3 regions of the Janthinobacterium sp. BCJ23 genome follow, and region 1 is predicted to be linked to each of the others. Evidence: predicted binding sites of a transcription regulator. Region 1 holds the regulator's gene; each other region holds the start of a gene.

Region 1 (5,017 bases):
CCACGCCGTTGGGCGGGCTGGTGCGCCAGTTGTACCAGATGCATGCGCAAGCCGGTTATGCGCAGCAGGATTTCTCCAGCATCGTGCAGATGCTGCAGCCGGACTTGAATAAACCCGCTTGAGGAATTTTGGGCAAAAAAAAGCCCGCTGGTAAAAGCGGGCTAAATCCAATTCTTGGAAGAGTTGGAGGAGACAGATGCATTATGCTGCATCGCCACATATAACTCCAATTTATCTTTCGAATATCAACTATATTTTTCAGTGATATCTCTTCCTGGCAGCCGCGTCGCGGCTGCCAGCGCCACAGCGTTAGCCCGGATTGCAGGCGATCTGCACGGTGGTCACGTTCGCTTCGCCCATCACGCCGACGCCAGTGTTGGGCGCCACGCTGCATTTCAAGCCGGTTGGCTGGGTAAATACGCTGATGCCATACTTGTCGCCATCGGCAACACGCGACGCCAGTGTGAAGGTCGTGCTGCCCTTGGCCACCGTGGTTTGCGCATTGCCGTTGATCAAGACCAGGCCGTCGGCTGTCAGGCCAGTCACCGTGCCGCCAACCGTGTAGCTATTTTGCGTGCACACGACCGCTGCCTGGATGCTCAGGTAATGACCTGCCGAACCGGTCCCGCCACTGATGGCGCAAGTCATGTGGGCTGGCTGGGTCTGCACGGTGATGTTGTAGTCGGTGCCATAGTCGATGCGCTTGGCAAAGGTAAACGAGGTCTGGCCCGATTTAATCGGAAGATTGACGCCGCCGTTGGCCAGGACCAGGCCGTCGGTGTTCAAGTTGCTGATGGTGCCACTGACATCATACGAGGCCTTGCCGCCGCAAGCAGCCAGTCCCAGGGTCAACAGCAGCGCGGCGAGTGGGCGCAGGCAGGATAACTTCATGTATTTCTCCAATATAGTGGTGACGAATCGCGTGGCTTACTGCGCCGTGCAGTTCAGTGTGGCGCCGGTCGTTGCGGCTGAGCCCATGGTGCCGACGACATCGCGGCCGTTGGCGCTGGCAGAGCCCACGAAACTGCACGTCTGGCCCGCTGGATACGTCGCTATGGAAATATTGTAGGCGATGCCGTCATTGACAGCCGGGAATGTATAGCTCGTGCTGCCTTTCAGCGGGCTGGTGCTGGCGTTGCCAATGGCCAAGGTCAAGCCGTCGGCGGTCAGGCCCGTGATCGTGCCGCTCAGCGGGTAAGTATTGGTCGTGCAAGTCACCAGGGCGGTGGTCACGGTATAGCTCGATGCCTTGCCTGCGCCATTGGTAATCGTGCACACGGCGCCTTTGGGCTGTTGTGCGATGCTGATGTCGTAGCGGTCATCGGTGTTGACCAGCTTGGTGAAAACAAACGAGGTCTGGCCTGCGGAGACCGGCAAGCGTTCGCCGTCATTGAGGAGAATCAGGCCGTCTTTTGCCAGATTGGACACTTGGCCACTCAGATACAGGTTGCCGCCGCTGCCGCCGCAGGCTGCCAATGTGACGGCGCAAGCCGCCGCCAGCATCGAGCGCAGGTACAAATTTTTCATACATTCTCCAAAACGAATTAGGTTGGGTAGCGCAACGCGGACGCTGGCGCCGCATTGGAATGGCGCCTATTTTAGTCTATCTGGCAAGCCGAATGATCTTGCCTTGTATCACCCTGTAACAATTTTTCGCCTGGAAGCGCTGGCCCGGCCCCATTTCACGGGGGCGCAGCCATGCCGGCGGCGGCGATCGGTGCGACAATAGATGCAGGCTGCGCACTGTGGCGCGGCATCCACCGTGAATCCCATGTCCCTTGCCCCTGTAAAACCTGCCGTGCCGCCCAAGGCCATCCTGTTCGACCTCGACGATACTCTGTGGCCCATCGCGCCCGTGATTGCCGCCGCCGAATCCCTGCTGCACGACTGGCTGGCCACGCATGCGCCCAAGGTGGCGCAGCAGTTTTCCATCGAGGTGCTGCGCCAGCACCGCCTGGCCATGCTCAATGAACAACCGCATTTTCATGGCAACCTCATCGAGTTGCGCCGCGCGGGCCTGCTGACCGCCTTCGAGGCCGCCGGCGAGGATCCGGCCCTCGTCGATGGCGCCATCGCGCAGTTCCTGGCGGCGCGCCATCGCGTCCAGCCGTATGACGACGTCTTGCCTGGCCTGGCCTGGATGGGCCAGCGCATGCTGGTCGGCTCCATTTCGAATGGCAATGCGGACCTTGAAATTATCGGCCTGGCGCAGCATTTCAAAGTATCGATCGCCGCCAGCGATTTCGGTGTGGCCAAGCCCGACGCCAGCATCTTCCTGGCCGGTTGCGCCGCGCTGGGCGTGGCGCCCCATGAAGCCGTGTATGTCGGCGACGATCTGTATTTCGATGTGACGGGGGCGCAAGGGGCGGGCATGCGTGCCGTGTGGATGAACCGCAAGGGCAGCGACGCCCACCTGGCCGCCGGCGTGCAACCCGACGCCATCTGCGCCAACTTTGATGAATTGCTGCTGTGGCTGCAGGGGCAACTGGAAGATTGATCGCCGCCGGGCGGACGAACGTGCATAATAGGCGCTGTTGATGCACGTTCGGCCGCTTTCGTTGCCGCTTGCTTAACAAAATACTTGCTTAAATAAAAAACCATGCAACTCGATACACGTGCCCAAACACTGCTGAAAGCCCTGGTCGAGCGATATATCGCCGACGGCCTGCCGGTCGGTTCGCGCGCCTTGTCGAAAATTTCCGGCCTCGACCTGTCGCCAGCCACGATCCGCAACATCATGGCCGATCTGGAAGAGCTCGGTTATGTGTCCAGTCCGCATACCTCGGCCGGACGCATCCCCACGCCGCGTGGCTACCGCATCTTTGTCGACACCTTGCTGACCGTCCGGCATCTGGACGAGCATCTGGTGGAGTCGCGCATGCGCCTGCAGACGCCGCAGCCGCAAAAAACCATCGCCAACGCGGCGCAGATGCTGTCGTCGCTGTCGCAGTTTGCCGGCGTCGTGCTCAGCCCGCGCCGCGAATCCGTGTTCCAGCAAATCGAATTTCTGCGCCTGTCCGAAAAACGCATCCTGCTCGTCATCGTCGCGCCCGGCGGCGACGTGCAGAACCGTTTATTGCTGACGGAGGCCGACTATACGCCGGCGCAACTGGTGCAATCGGCCAACTACATCAACCAGAACTATGGCGGCCTGTCATTCGACGCCGTGCGCGTGCGCCTGCAGGGCGAGCTGCGCCAGTTGCGCGACGACATGGGCAGCCTGATGCAGGCGGCCGTGGAGGCTGGCAGCGAGGCGATGGCCGACCATAGCGACGACATGGTGATTTCCGGCGAGCGCAACTTGCTCAGCGTGAGCGATCTGTCATCGAATATGCATTCGCTGCGCCAGATGTTCGATATGTTCGAGCAAAAAACGGGCTTGATGCAGCTGCTCGACGTGTCGAGCAAGGCGACGGGCGTGCAGATTTTCATCGGCGGCGAATCGAACCTGGTGCCGATGGATGAAATGAGCGTGGTGACGGCGCCGTATGAAGTCAACGGCAAGATCGTGGGAACGCTGGGAGTGATCGGACCGACGCGCATGGCTTACGAGCGCGTCATCCCGATTGTCGATATCACGGCCAAGTTGCTGTCAAGCGCGCTCAGCCATCATTGATCGTACTGCCTGATGCGCCAGCCGCTCCATGGGAGCGGCCGGAACGAATCAGGCGGTTTTGTGCGGGCAAGCCGTCTTGGTGCAGTTGCCGTAGATGGCCAGCGCGTGTTCGGCGATCTTGAAGCCGCGCTCTTCGGCCACTTTTTGCTGGCGGATTTCGATTTCTTCGTCGAAGAATTCTTCGACCCGGCCACAGTCGAGGCACACCAGGTGGTCGTGGTGGGAGCCTTCGTTGAGTTCGAAAATCGCCTTGCCGGTTTCAAAATGGTTGCGGTTGAGCAAGCCTGCCTGTTCGAATTGGGTCAGGACGCGGTAGACAGTTGCCAGGCCGACATCCATATTATCGGCCAGCAGAATCTTGTAGACGTCTTCCGCCGTCAGGTGGCGTACCGGGCTACTCTGGAAGATATCGAGTATCTTCAGCCGTGGCAGGGTGGCTTTCAGGCCGCTTGCCTTGAGATCACTAGGATTGTTACTCATGTTTGTTGCTCGTATGTGGGTCAGGTGCTTTATCATATAGCGTTTTAGCGGGGAGTGCCAAAATATGCATTTTTTGGCAGGCCGGCCACTCCTGGCGTTTTGTTCATCAAATTGAGGTCATTTATGCGCGTAACACCGGCTGTATTGCCATCTCTCTGGCACCGTATTTCATTCCGAGCACCAGTCGTGGCAGGCATGGTCTGTGTCGCGCTGGCCATGTCCGGCTGCGCCAGCCGTGGCATCCTTGGCGAAAAGCCGGCAGCTGCTCAAAAAGAAGGCAAGGAACTGGTCCCCGAACAGGGCGCACAAACGACCACTATTACGCCGCTGCAAAAATTCATGTGGTTTTTCTCGCCCTATCGTCCTGACATTCAACAAGGCAACTTTGTCTCCGAAGAGATGCTGGCCCAGTTGAAAGTGGGCATGACGCGCGACCAGGTGCGTTTCGTCCTCGGCACCTCGCTGCTGACTGATATCTTCCATGCCGACCGTTGGGATTACCCATTCCGCCTGGCCCGGGGCAGTGGCGAAACTACCAGCAGCCGCGTGGTCGTGTACTTCGGCAAGGATGGTAAAGTGGAACGGTTCGAAGGCGGCAACTTGCCGACGGAGAAGGAATACATCGACCGCATCGCCGGTCCGTCGCCATTCGCCAAGGTCGCCAAGGCCGACGTGCCTGCCGCCGCCGTGCCATCGCCCGTGGCGCCAAGCGCCGTGCCGGTGCCAGCCGATGCCGCCCCTGCCATTCCTGTTAGCAAGCCTGAAGTTGCACCTGCATCTGCAACGGCGCCAGCCGCCGAGCCTGTACCTGCACCTGCTGCCGAACCCACCAAATAAGCTGTTGTAAGAGAATAAAAATGACTGAACTGAAAATCGCCATCGCTGGCGCCAGCGGCCGCATGGGCCATATCCTGATCGAAG
Region 2 (5,017 bases), 700 kb from region 1:
CGTGCAGTGCATCTTCAACGCGGGCTTTTTTCTCTTTCATTTCGACTTCGGTGGCTGCGCCAACCTTGATCACGGCAACGCCGCCAGCCAGTTTGGCGACGCGCTCTTGCAGTTTTTCACGGTCGTAGTCCGAGGTCGCTTCTTCGATCTGTACACGCACTTGTTTCACGCGTGCTTCGATCGAGGCAGCTTCGCCGGCGCCATCGATGACGATGGTGTTTTCTTTGCCCACTTCGATGCGTTTCGCTTGGCCCAGTTCGGCCAGGGTCACTTTTTCCAGGGTCAGGCCGACTTCTTCAGCGATCACTTGGCCGCCGGTCAGGACAGCGATGTCTTCCAGCATGGCTTTGCGGCGGTCGCCGAAGCCAGGTGCTTTCACTGCGCAGGTTTTCAGGATGCCGCGGATGTTGTTCACAACCAGGGTCGCCAGCGCTTCGCCTTCGATGTCTTCCGCGATGATCAGCAGTGGACGGCCAGCTTTTGCGACTTGTTCCAGTACCGGCAGCAGGTCACGGATGTTCGAGATTTTCTTGTCGCACAGCAGGACGAATGGGCTGTCCAGTACGGCAACTTGTTTCTCTGGGTTGTTGATGAAGTATGGCGACAGGTAGCCGCGGTCGAACTGCATGCCTTCAACGATGTCCAGCTCGTCGTTCAGCGACTTGCCGTCTTCTACGGTGATGACGCCTTCTTTACCGACTTTTTCCATCGCTTCAGCGATACGCTCGCCGATCGAGTAGTCCGAGTTCGCCGAGATCGCGCCAACTTGGGCGATTTCTTTGGTCGTGGTGCAAGGACGGGCGATTTTCGCCAGTTCTTCGACGGTGGCTGCAACAGCTTTGTCGATACCGCGCTTCAGGTCCATCGGGTTCATGCCGGCGGCAACGAACTTCATGCCTTCGCGCACGATGGCTTGTGCCAGCACGGTTGCGGTGGTGGTGCCGTCGCCGGCGTTGTCGCTGGTGCGGGAAGCAACTTCCTTGACCATTTGCGCGCCCATGTTCATGAGCTTGTCTTTGAGTTCAACTTCTTTCGCTACCGACACACCATCCTTGGTGACGGTAGGGGCGCCGAACGAGCGCTCCAGAACGACGTTGCGGCCTTTCGGGCCCAAGGTGACTTTGACTGCGTTGGCGAGGATATTGACGCCTTCGACCATCTTGGCGCGCGCTGCGTCGCCGAATACTACTTCTTTAGCTGCCATGTTCAATTCTCCTGAGTTTCGGGATGTATCTGTCTACAACGTGGAAACAATTACTTGACGACGATCGCCATGATGTCTTCTTCGCGCATGACCAGCAGCTCATCGCCGTCAACTTTGACGGTTTGGCCAGCGTATTTGCCGAACAGGACGCGGTCGCCTACTTTGACATCCAGAGGACGGACTTTGCCGTCGTCGAGAATCTTGCCATTGCCTACGGCAAGGACTTCGCCTTGATCCGGTTTTTCAGCAGCTGCATCAGGAATGATGAGGCCGGACGCAGTTTTGGTTTCCTGGTCGAGGCGTTTGACGATGACGCGATCGTTCAATGGGCGCAGATTCATACAAAACTCCTTAAAGTTCAATGGATAGGTGTTGCTAAATGAATACATGCCTGGCACAGCGCCAGGCGTGCTTTCAGTGACCGCCGTTGAAAGCAGCCCGCAACGGTCAAGCAAACCCCATGTCATCGGGTGCGTGCCAGCTAGGCAGTGGTGGCATCGCGGCGTCGCCCGCCGCGTAGCGTTCCCTGCTGTTGCCCGGCAGACACCATCATGTCCTGAGGATTGCTACGAAAGAGTTTGTTAGCACTCTCTACTAACGAGTGCTAATTATAGGGACGGTAGGGGGCTTATTCAAGGGCTTATTCTCCGGGAAGATAAGCTTAGACGTTCTGCGCAGCCTGCATTTACGCAGGGTTTGCGCAAACGCAAGCCTCGTTCCCGGGCGTCAGCAACAGGCGCGACTCTAGCATGCCCGTCAGGCGAACGGCGTTCCTGTACGTACAGGAAACACAGTTTTACTATGGACTTTGATAAGATGATTGTAATTGCATATCAATATCACCATATATCGCCACCTGCACGAGAAAGCACGCCATGCCATCGACCACTTCCCGTACCGCCCTGCGCCTGTTGGGCGCCACCGTCATCGGCCTCGCCTGCCTGGGCAATGCCGCCGCGCAAACGCCCACCATCGTCGACGAGATCACCGTAGCCGCCCTGACGCCGCAGCAAAAGGAAATGCTGCTGGGCGACCTGTTCAACGATCTGAACAAGGATGACGACGACCAGGAAGCGCACGTGTGGGACAACGGCGGCGACCGCGGCGTGATGGTCAAAGTCACGTATAACTTCAGCAACTCCGGCATGACGGAACACAGCCTGAAGGCGCACATCTGCCGCGACCTGAAATTCGTCGTCACGGCGGGCGGCAAGTCGCAGGATCTGAGCCGCCGCACCTGTTCGCAGAACAGCGGCCGCTGGGATGTGCAGGGCAAGGATCCGGCGCCCGTCGTGTATCCGCCTTTCCTGTCCGACGTCACCATCGCCAAGCTGAATGCCAAGGAAAAGCAAGCCCTGTTGACGGCCGCCGTGCGCACCTTGAAAGATGAAGAGGATGGCAAGACGCGCCAGTGGAGCAACAAGGGACTGGGCAATGCGGTACCGCTGGCGGTGCGCCTGACGCCCTCGGGCACGGACGGCAAACCTGGCAGCTACGGCCGTACTTGCCGCGATTTGACGATGGTGCTTGACGGCAAGAGCGGACAACAGACGCTGACGCGCCGCTCTTGTGAAAACCGCTATGGCGGACTCGATATCGAACCCGATTACGTCGACGAGTAAAACGCTGCCATCACGGCGCTGGCAGATGCGCGCACTTGGCGAAAAGCGCCGGAAAAAGCGTGTATTTCACGGCAACTGACCTGCATTGATGTAAATATGTGTGACAGCGGCGTGATTCGATTGACGCCCATGGAGCGTCCGCCCTATAGTGGCGGGATGATTTCCGAATTCAACGAATTATCCGACAAAATAGGCCTGCTGGCCGAAATGACCCATGCGCTGCGCCGTGAAAACGCGCAACTGCGCAAGGATAACGCCGCGCTGGCCGCCGAGAACGCCCTGTACGTGCAGCGCATGCGCGAGGCGCAGGAGCGGGTGGAAGCCTTGCTGGAAAAAATTCCCGAACTGGTGCAAGCCGGCCTGGAGCAAGCCGCTTCGGAAGCGGGCGCCTATATTGCAGAGAACGAGAAGGAAGCGTGATGCCGCGTGTCGATGTCAATATCATGGGCCAGTCCTACAGCATGGTGTGCCGCGACGGCGAAGAGCGCGCGCTGCGCGAAGCGGCGATCTATCTCGATAGCAAAATGAAAGCCATCCGCGACGCGGGCAAGGTCAAGGGCAACGACCGCATCGCCGTGCTGGCCGCCCTGGGCGTGGCCGCGGAATTCCTCTCCGTGAAGTCGCCGCAAGGTCCGCTGTCGGAATTGACGATCCTGGAAGTGAAGCAGAAAATCTCGGCCATGCACACGGTATTGGATAGCGCGCTGACGCCCCAGGAAAACCTTTTTTAAGCGTGCACGCGACGATTTGTCTTTGAGATGCGCGATCAAAGGAGTAAACTTGGGTCTACCCTGCGGTGTTCGCGATTGCCATATATTCCTTGAACCATTTATGCGCATCGGTTGCGAATTTTGTTTGATGGGAGTGAGCGTCGCTCGTTCGACGAACCCGAAATTGAACTAACGTGACCACCTTGAACCGTTTGGTTCGGGATGCCGGCATAGCGGCACAGGCGGGGCCCAATTCGCAGTAACTTGGTAGTACAACTGAAAACGGTTGCAGCATTGATGCGCAACCGTTTTTTTACGCCTGTCACTTTGATACGGAGTCTGCATGAAACAATACTGGCTGATGAAATCCGAACCCGATGAAGTGAGCATCGACGACCTGATGGCGGCGCCCCAGCACACCATGCCGTGGTTTGGCGTGCGCAATTATCAGGCGCGCAACTTCATGCGCGATGGCATGCAGCCGGGCGATGGCGTACTGTTCTATCACTCGAGCTGCCCGCAGCCGGGCGTGGCGGGCGTGGCCGAAGTGGCCAGCGGCGCGTATCCCGATCACAGCCAGTTTGAAGAGGGCGGCAAATATTTCGATCCCAAGGCCACACAGGAGCAGCCGCGCTGGATCAGCGTCGACGTGCGCGGCCTGAAGAAGACAGCATTGCTGCCCCTGTCCGAGATGCGCCAGATGCCGGAACTGGAAGACATGCTGCTGCTCAAGAAAGGCAGCCGGCTGTCGATCACGCCCGTGACGCCGGCGCAATGGAAAGTGATTACCAATAAGCTGAAAGGCTAGGCTTCGACCCGGTTGCGGCCATTCTGCTTGGCCCGGTACAGGGCCTGGTCGGCGGCGGCCAGCAATTGTTCCGGCGTCTGCCCTGCGTCGCTCAAGGCCAGGCCGATGCTGGCCGTTACCAGGCCGCCGCGCGACGGCGCGTGGACGATGGCGGCCGCGGCGATCGCTTCCTGCATCTTGTGCGCCACGGCCAGTGCGCCGTCGCCATCGGTGGCGGGCAGGATGGCGGCAAACTCCTCGCCGCCGAAGCGTGCCGCCAGGTCGCTGGCGCGCGGCAGCGCCGAGTGCAGGGCGGCCGCGATCCGCACCAGGCAGGCGTCGCCATACGGGTGGCCGAAGGTATCGTTGAGGCTCTTGAAGAAATCGATATCGATGATCAACAGGGCCAGCTCTTGATGGTTGCGCGCGGCGCGCTGCCACTCCAGCTGCAATGTCTGGTCGAAGCAGCGCCGGTTGGCGATGCCCGTCAAGCCATCTGTCAGCGACAACTTTTCCAGTTTGTCATGCGCGACGCGCAAGGCCAGTTCGCTTTGCATGTAGCGGCTTTGCAGGGTGGCCGAGCGCAGCGCGTGGACCAGCAGCGCGACGAACAGCGACGCCGCCGCCAGGTAGAAATGCGCGCGCATGACGGCAAAGCCCAGGCCCAGCAGGGCGGCCGTAAAGAAGATGGGAC
Region 3 (5,017 bases), on a different contig from region 1:
CTGGCCGGCCCGTCCGGCGCCGGCAAATCCACCTTGCTGAAAATGATCGCCGCCATGGAACGCCCCACGTCGGGCAAGCTGATCGTCAATGGCCAGGACATGGCGAAGATCAAGCCGGCCGGCGTGCCGTTTTTGCGCCGCAACATGGGCCTGATCTTCCAGCAGCAAAAGTTATTGAACGACCGCTCCATCCTGGCCAACGTCATGCTGCCACTGCTCGTCGTCGGCGCGCACAAGGCGGCCGCCGAGCAGCGCGCGCGCGCCGCGCTCGACAAGGTGGGATTGCTGGACCGCGCCATGGCGCGTCCGCTGTCGCTGTCGGGCGGCGAGCAGCAGCGCGTGTCGATCGCGCGCGCCATCGTCAACCGGCCGCAGATCATCCTGGCCGACGAACCGACGGCCAACCTGGACCGCGCCAGCGCCAACAAGGTGCTCGACGCCCTGAAAGCCTTCCACTCGGTGGGCGTGACCTGCCTCATTTCCAGCCATGACGAACAGATGCTCGACGCCGCCGCCCGCGTAATTCACCTCAAAAACGGCCAGCTGGTGGCCATCGACAAGGCCACGCAAGCGCCCGTCTTCGCCCCGCCCGATCCCGATTTTGCACCGTCCCCCAACCAAGACGACGCTCAGGGAGAACAGCCATGAGAGGCTGGTTCCGTCAACACCGCTTCGCGCTGGGCTCGGCGCTGATTCACTTGCGCAAGTCGCCGGGCGGCTTCCTGTTGAACGTGCTCGTCGTCGCCATCGCCCTGTCGCTGCCGTTCGCCGGCTTGACCATGCTCGACAACGTGCGCCCGATGTCGGAACAGATGTCGGTCGACCCGGAAATCAGCGTCTTCCTGAAGATCGACACGCCGCGCGAGCAAGCCGTGGCTCTGGCCAGCGCCATGCGCAAAATCGTGGGCGAGCAAAAGGCAAAGATCGTCTTCATCCCGCGCGAACAGGCGCTCGACACCCTGAAAAACAAGAATGGCCTGGCCGACGTGCTGAGCACCCTGGGCGACAATCCCTTGCCCGACAGCTATGTGCTGAAGCTCGACGCCTTCAGCAGCGCCAGCGAAGCGCAGGATGTCGATGCCGTGGCGGAACAGCTGCGCCATTTGCCCGGCGTGGAATCGGCGCAGGTCGATTCGGCCTGGGTCAAGCGCCTGGCGGCCCTGCTGGGCGTGCTGCGCCTGGTGCTGCTGCTGCTGGCCATCACCCTGGGCGTGGCCGTGATCGCTGTGGTCTTCAATACCATCCGCCTGCAAGTGATGCAGCAGCGCGATGAAATCAGCATCTCGAAACTGATCGGCGCGACGGACACCTTCATCCATCGCCCCTTCTATTACACGGGCGCCCTGCTGGGCCTGTGCGCCGGCGCGCTGGCCCTGGGCGCCGTGGCGCTGGCCTTGCAACCGCTGAATACCGCGATTGCCGAGTTTGCCCGCCTGTATGCGTCCGAATTCCAGCTGGTGCCGCTGGCGCCGCTGCCGATGGCCGGCTTGCTGGCCGTCAGCGCCGGCCTGGGCCTGATCGGCGCCTTCCTCTGCGTGCAGCGCCACCTGGCGCGCCTGAACTGACCATCCCTTCCATGGCGGCGCCTTCGGTGCCGCCATGCGTCTCCCATACTGCTGTTATCTTGATATTAAGCAAGTATTCTTAAGGCTCGCTTCAGCCAGAGGCCGTAGACTAGCTACGTGGTCAAATCGCTGTTCAGAGATATATATCAAGCATTAATCCGCCATAGTATTTAGGCTATCAGGACGATTAAATGTGCTGATTGGCACTCTCAGGCAGAGAGTGCTAATATAGGGACATACCAAAGGCAGTAGCGCCATGGACGCCAGATGAAGATGGTGCCGCGCTCTGCAAGTGCAAGACCGGATACGCAAAAACGAACAGACAACAGGACCACGTCGCGTGACGTGGCCAACTGGAACAAAGCAAGACTACGAGGGAGAAAACATGACTATGATGTCCGCAACGTCCGCATTGGTTCCGACCAAAAGTAATGCGCTGGGCCTCGGTTTCACTGGCAATCTGGGCAATATCGACGCCTATATTTCGGCCGTGAACCGCCTGCCCATGTTGACCCACGACGAAGAAATTTCGCTGGCGAAACGCCTGCGCGAAAAAAATGACCTGGCCGCCGCGCAAGAGCTAGTGCTGTCGCACCTGCGCCTGGTGGTCTCGATTGCCCGCGGCTATCTGGGCTATGGCTTGCCGCATGCCGACCTGATTCAGGAAGGCAACATCGGCTTGATGAAAGCCGTGAAACGTTTCGATCCGGACCAAGGCGTGCGCCTGGTGTCGTACGCCATGCATTGGGTGAAAGCCGAGATGCATGAGTACATCCTGAAAAACTGGCGCCTGGTCAAGGTCGCGACGACGAAGGCACAGCGCAAGCTGTTCTTCAACCTGCGCAGCCACAAGACGGGCCTGGATGCGATGACGCCGAAGCAGATCGATGCGCTGGCCAAGCTGCTCGACGTGAAGCGCGAAGAAGTGATCGAGATGGAAACGCGTTTGAGCGGCCGCGACATTGCACTGGAATCGCCGACCGACGATGAAGACGACAAGTTTTCGCCGATCGCCTACCTGTCGTCGGAGCAAAGCGAGCCGACCAAGGTGCTGGAAGCGGAACAAGTGACGCGTTTGCAATCGGAAGGCCTGGAAACGGCCTTGAGCAAGCTGGACGCCCGTTCGCGCCGCATCATCGAAGCGCGCTGGCTGGCCAACGACGACGGCTCGGGCGCTACCCTGCACGCGCTGGCAGAAGAGTTCGGCGTATCGGCCGAACGCATCCGCCAGATCGAAGTGGCGGCGCTGAAAAAAATGAAGGGCGCCTTGGCCGCCTGGGTGTAATCGCAAGCAATGCCGCAATGCAAAAGGCGCCGCAAGGCGCCTTTTAGTTTTACAAGTTGATGTTTATCAACAGATAAACATGGCAGCCCATTAAGCTGCGGCCAAGCCCTTGACGAGGACTTCGGCGACCAATTCATTCAGATCCGCACCGCGCTCCTTGGCCAGGGTCTGCAATTGCAAGACCAGATCGCTGTTCAGCTTGACGGCGAATGGCACCAGACCCAGGGCCTGGTCGCGCTTGCGCTGCTCGCGGCGGTCGACGACCACCGCTTCCTTACCGAATGCACCGGCGCCGGGAACATTCATCTTTCCCATCAGTTTCTTGGCATCGCTTTTGGCCAGGTCGGTTTTTTTCATGGTTGTTTCCTGATTTTCAAAACAGCCATTTTACGCAGTAATCGGCGCGCCGCGTGGCCGGCGCGTGAATTCATCGGCAGCACGTCAATAGTGCGCCAGAAAAATATCATTTTGTTACTATCATTTTATCCCACGCGTGCACAGGCACGCCCGGGACGCTCTACCTGAAAGGAAAAACATGCATTCTCTGACCCGCTCTTACCGCACCATGCTGCTTCCCCTGTTCTTCGCCTGCCTGGCCGTACTGGCCGGCTGCGGCGCGGCCGGCAGCGCCGGCGACGCGGAAAACACGCCGCGCAGCGTCACCCACGTGCTGTCGCCGGGCGAACAGGTCGCCATCACGGCCACCGATACCCTGAAACTCGAGCGCGTCAACGACAGCCGCTGCCGCAAAGGCGCCGTGTGCGTATGGAAAGGCTACGTCAGCTACAGTTTCAGTTTGCTCAACAGTGCGGGCGCCACGGACATCGTCCTGTCCGATTCCATGCCGGGCGCTTCCAGTTCCGTCACCGTCAACCACCTGACGTTTACCTTGCTCGACGTCGATCCGGCCACGCCGCCAGCCCTGAACGCAGAACAGCCCACCTACCGGGTCAAGGTCAAGATCACGCAGGGCGCCCTGCCCCGCTAAGCGCTAGGCATCGTGGCGCTGGCGGCTGTCGGTCGGCGCCTGTTGCCGGTCCAGCATGCCGTAATCGCGCACGACGGCGGCGATGCGCAGCCGGTAATCGTCAAATACGCCCTGCCTGCCAGCCGATTGCGCCGCCCGGTGCGCTTCCAGCTGCCGCCACTGCGCCAGCGCCGCCTCGTCGCGAAAGAACGACAGCGACAGCAATTTGCCCGGCTCGCTCAAGCTGCTGAAGCGCTCGATGGAAATGAAACCATCGACTTCGTCGAGCAAAGGCCGCAGCGCGGCGGCCAGATCCAGATACTGCTGGCGCCCTTCTGCACTGGGCCACACTTCAAAAATCACGGCGATCATGCGCTCGCTCCTTGCGTAAACACAGGGATGCGGGCGTTCAGCGACGCTTGATAACACCACGCCAGCGGCAAGTCTTCCAGCCTGTCGGCCCACGCTTGCAAACAAGCTGCGGCGATGGCGTGCGCGATGGACTGGCCCGGACAGACGTGGCGGCCATGGCCAAAGCCCGACTCCGCATGGCCGGCGCTGGCCAGCACGACGACGATCATCTGCCCCGCAGGCACGCGCACGCCATCGCATTCCACAACGTCCACCGTGTAGCGGCGCGTGTTATGGATCGAGGGATCATGCCGGCTGACTTCGCGCAGCATGGCCGGCCAGCGCTCAGGCGACGCGCGCAGTTGCGCCAGCAACTCCGGCTGCGCGTGCAAGGCAACGATGGCATTGCCCAGCAAGCCGGCCGTGGCGTCGCACGTCTGCGACAGCAAGCCCACGAGGTTGGCCAGCAGGCCGCTCCCCATGGCATCGGTCTCTGTCGCGATACTGGCCAGCAGGCTGCCCGGCCTCGCGTTGCCCTCGCGCAGCAAGTGGCCCAAACCTTGCAGCAGGGAATCGGCAGCCTCCTGCGCGCCAGCCAGTTGTTCACCATTGCTCAGCGGCGACAGGCAAGCAACAAAATCGCGCGTCCAGGCGGCCAGCGCCGGCCATTGCGCTGGCGCAAAGCCCAGCAAGTGGGCCATGACGAACAGCGGCAGTTGAAAAATCGCCTCGTTCAGCTGGGCGGCGCTGGCGGGAACGCGGTCACCAGCGAGATGTGCGACCTGCCGCTGCAGCCGCGCCAGGTCCACCTGGGCCAAGGCGCGCGCCAGCACCTGTTTCGGCACGGCA

Evidence for each region. Region 1 encodes HrcA, which represses chaperone genes, less so after heat shock. Its sites were predicted from a motif close to TTAGCACTCNNNNNNNNNGAGTGCTAA; they were not measured.
Region 2: groES (co-chaperone GroES) is a predicted target of HrcA. The motif match lies at 1,786-1,812, and genes of this name have one in related genera.
Region 3: rpoH (RNA polymerase sigma factor RpoH) is a predicted target of HrcA. The motif match lies at 1,766-1,792, and genes of this name have one in related genera.

The regions. Positions count from the first base shown of each region.
Region 1 covers NZ_JCAQAW010000001.1:1,210,400-1,215,416, reverse strand. The annotation lists gene mmsB (3-hydroxyisobutyrate dehydrogenase) at 1-122, shown strand, start outside; gene AC54AG_RS05470 (hypothetical protein) at 310-891, opposite strand; gene AC54AG_RS05465 (hypothetical protein) at 928-1,527, opposite strand; gene AC54AG_RS05460 (HAD family hydrolase) at 1,772-2,497, shown strand; gene hrcA (heat-inducible transcriptional repressor HrcA) at 2,600-3,616, shown strand; gene fur (ferric iron uptake transcriptional regulator) at 3,665-4,096, opposite strand; gene AC54AG_RS05445 (outer membrane protein assembly factor BamE) at 4,292-4,933, shown strand; gene dapB (4-hydroxy-tetrahydrodipicolinate reductase) at 4,954-5,017, shown strand, end outside.
Region 2 covers NZ_JCAQAW010000001.1:507,005-512,021, reverse strand. The annotation lists gene groL (chaperonin GroEL) at 1-1,204, opposite strand, end outside; gene groES (co-chaperone GroES) at 1,255-1,545, opposite strand; gene AC54AG_RS02300 (hypothetical protein) at 2,080-2,826, shown strand; gene AC54AG_RS02295 (hypothetical protein) at 2,983-3,246, shown strand; gene AC54AG_RS02290 (cell division protein ZapA) at 3,246-3,557, shown strand; RNA gene ssrS (6S RNA) at 3,612-3,789, shown strand; gene AC54AG_RS02280 (EVE domain-containing protein) at 3,880-4,344, shown strand; gene AC54AG_RS02275 (GGDEF domain-containing protein) at 4,341-5,017, opposite strand, start outside.
Region 3 covers NZ_JCAQAW010000013.1:73,551-78,567, forward strand. The annotation lists gene AC54AG_RS27445 (cell division ATP-binding protein FtsE) at 1-648, shown strand, start outside; gene ftsX (permease-like cell division protein FtsX) at 645-1,565, shown strand; gene rpoH (RNA polymerase sigma factor RpoH) at 1,957-2,850, shown strand; gene AC54AG_RS27460 (hypothetical protein) at 2,941-3,207, opposite strand; gene AC54AG_RS27465 (hypothetical protein) at 3,386-3,838, shown strand; gene AC54AG_RS27470 (antibiotic biosynthesis monooxygenase family protein) at 3,842-4,189, opposite strand; gene AC54AG_RS27475 (cytochrome P450) at 4,186-5,017, opposite strand, start outside.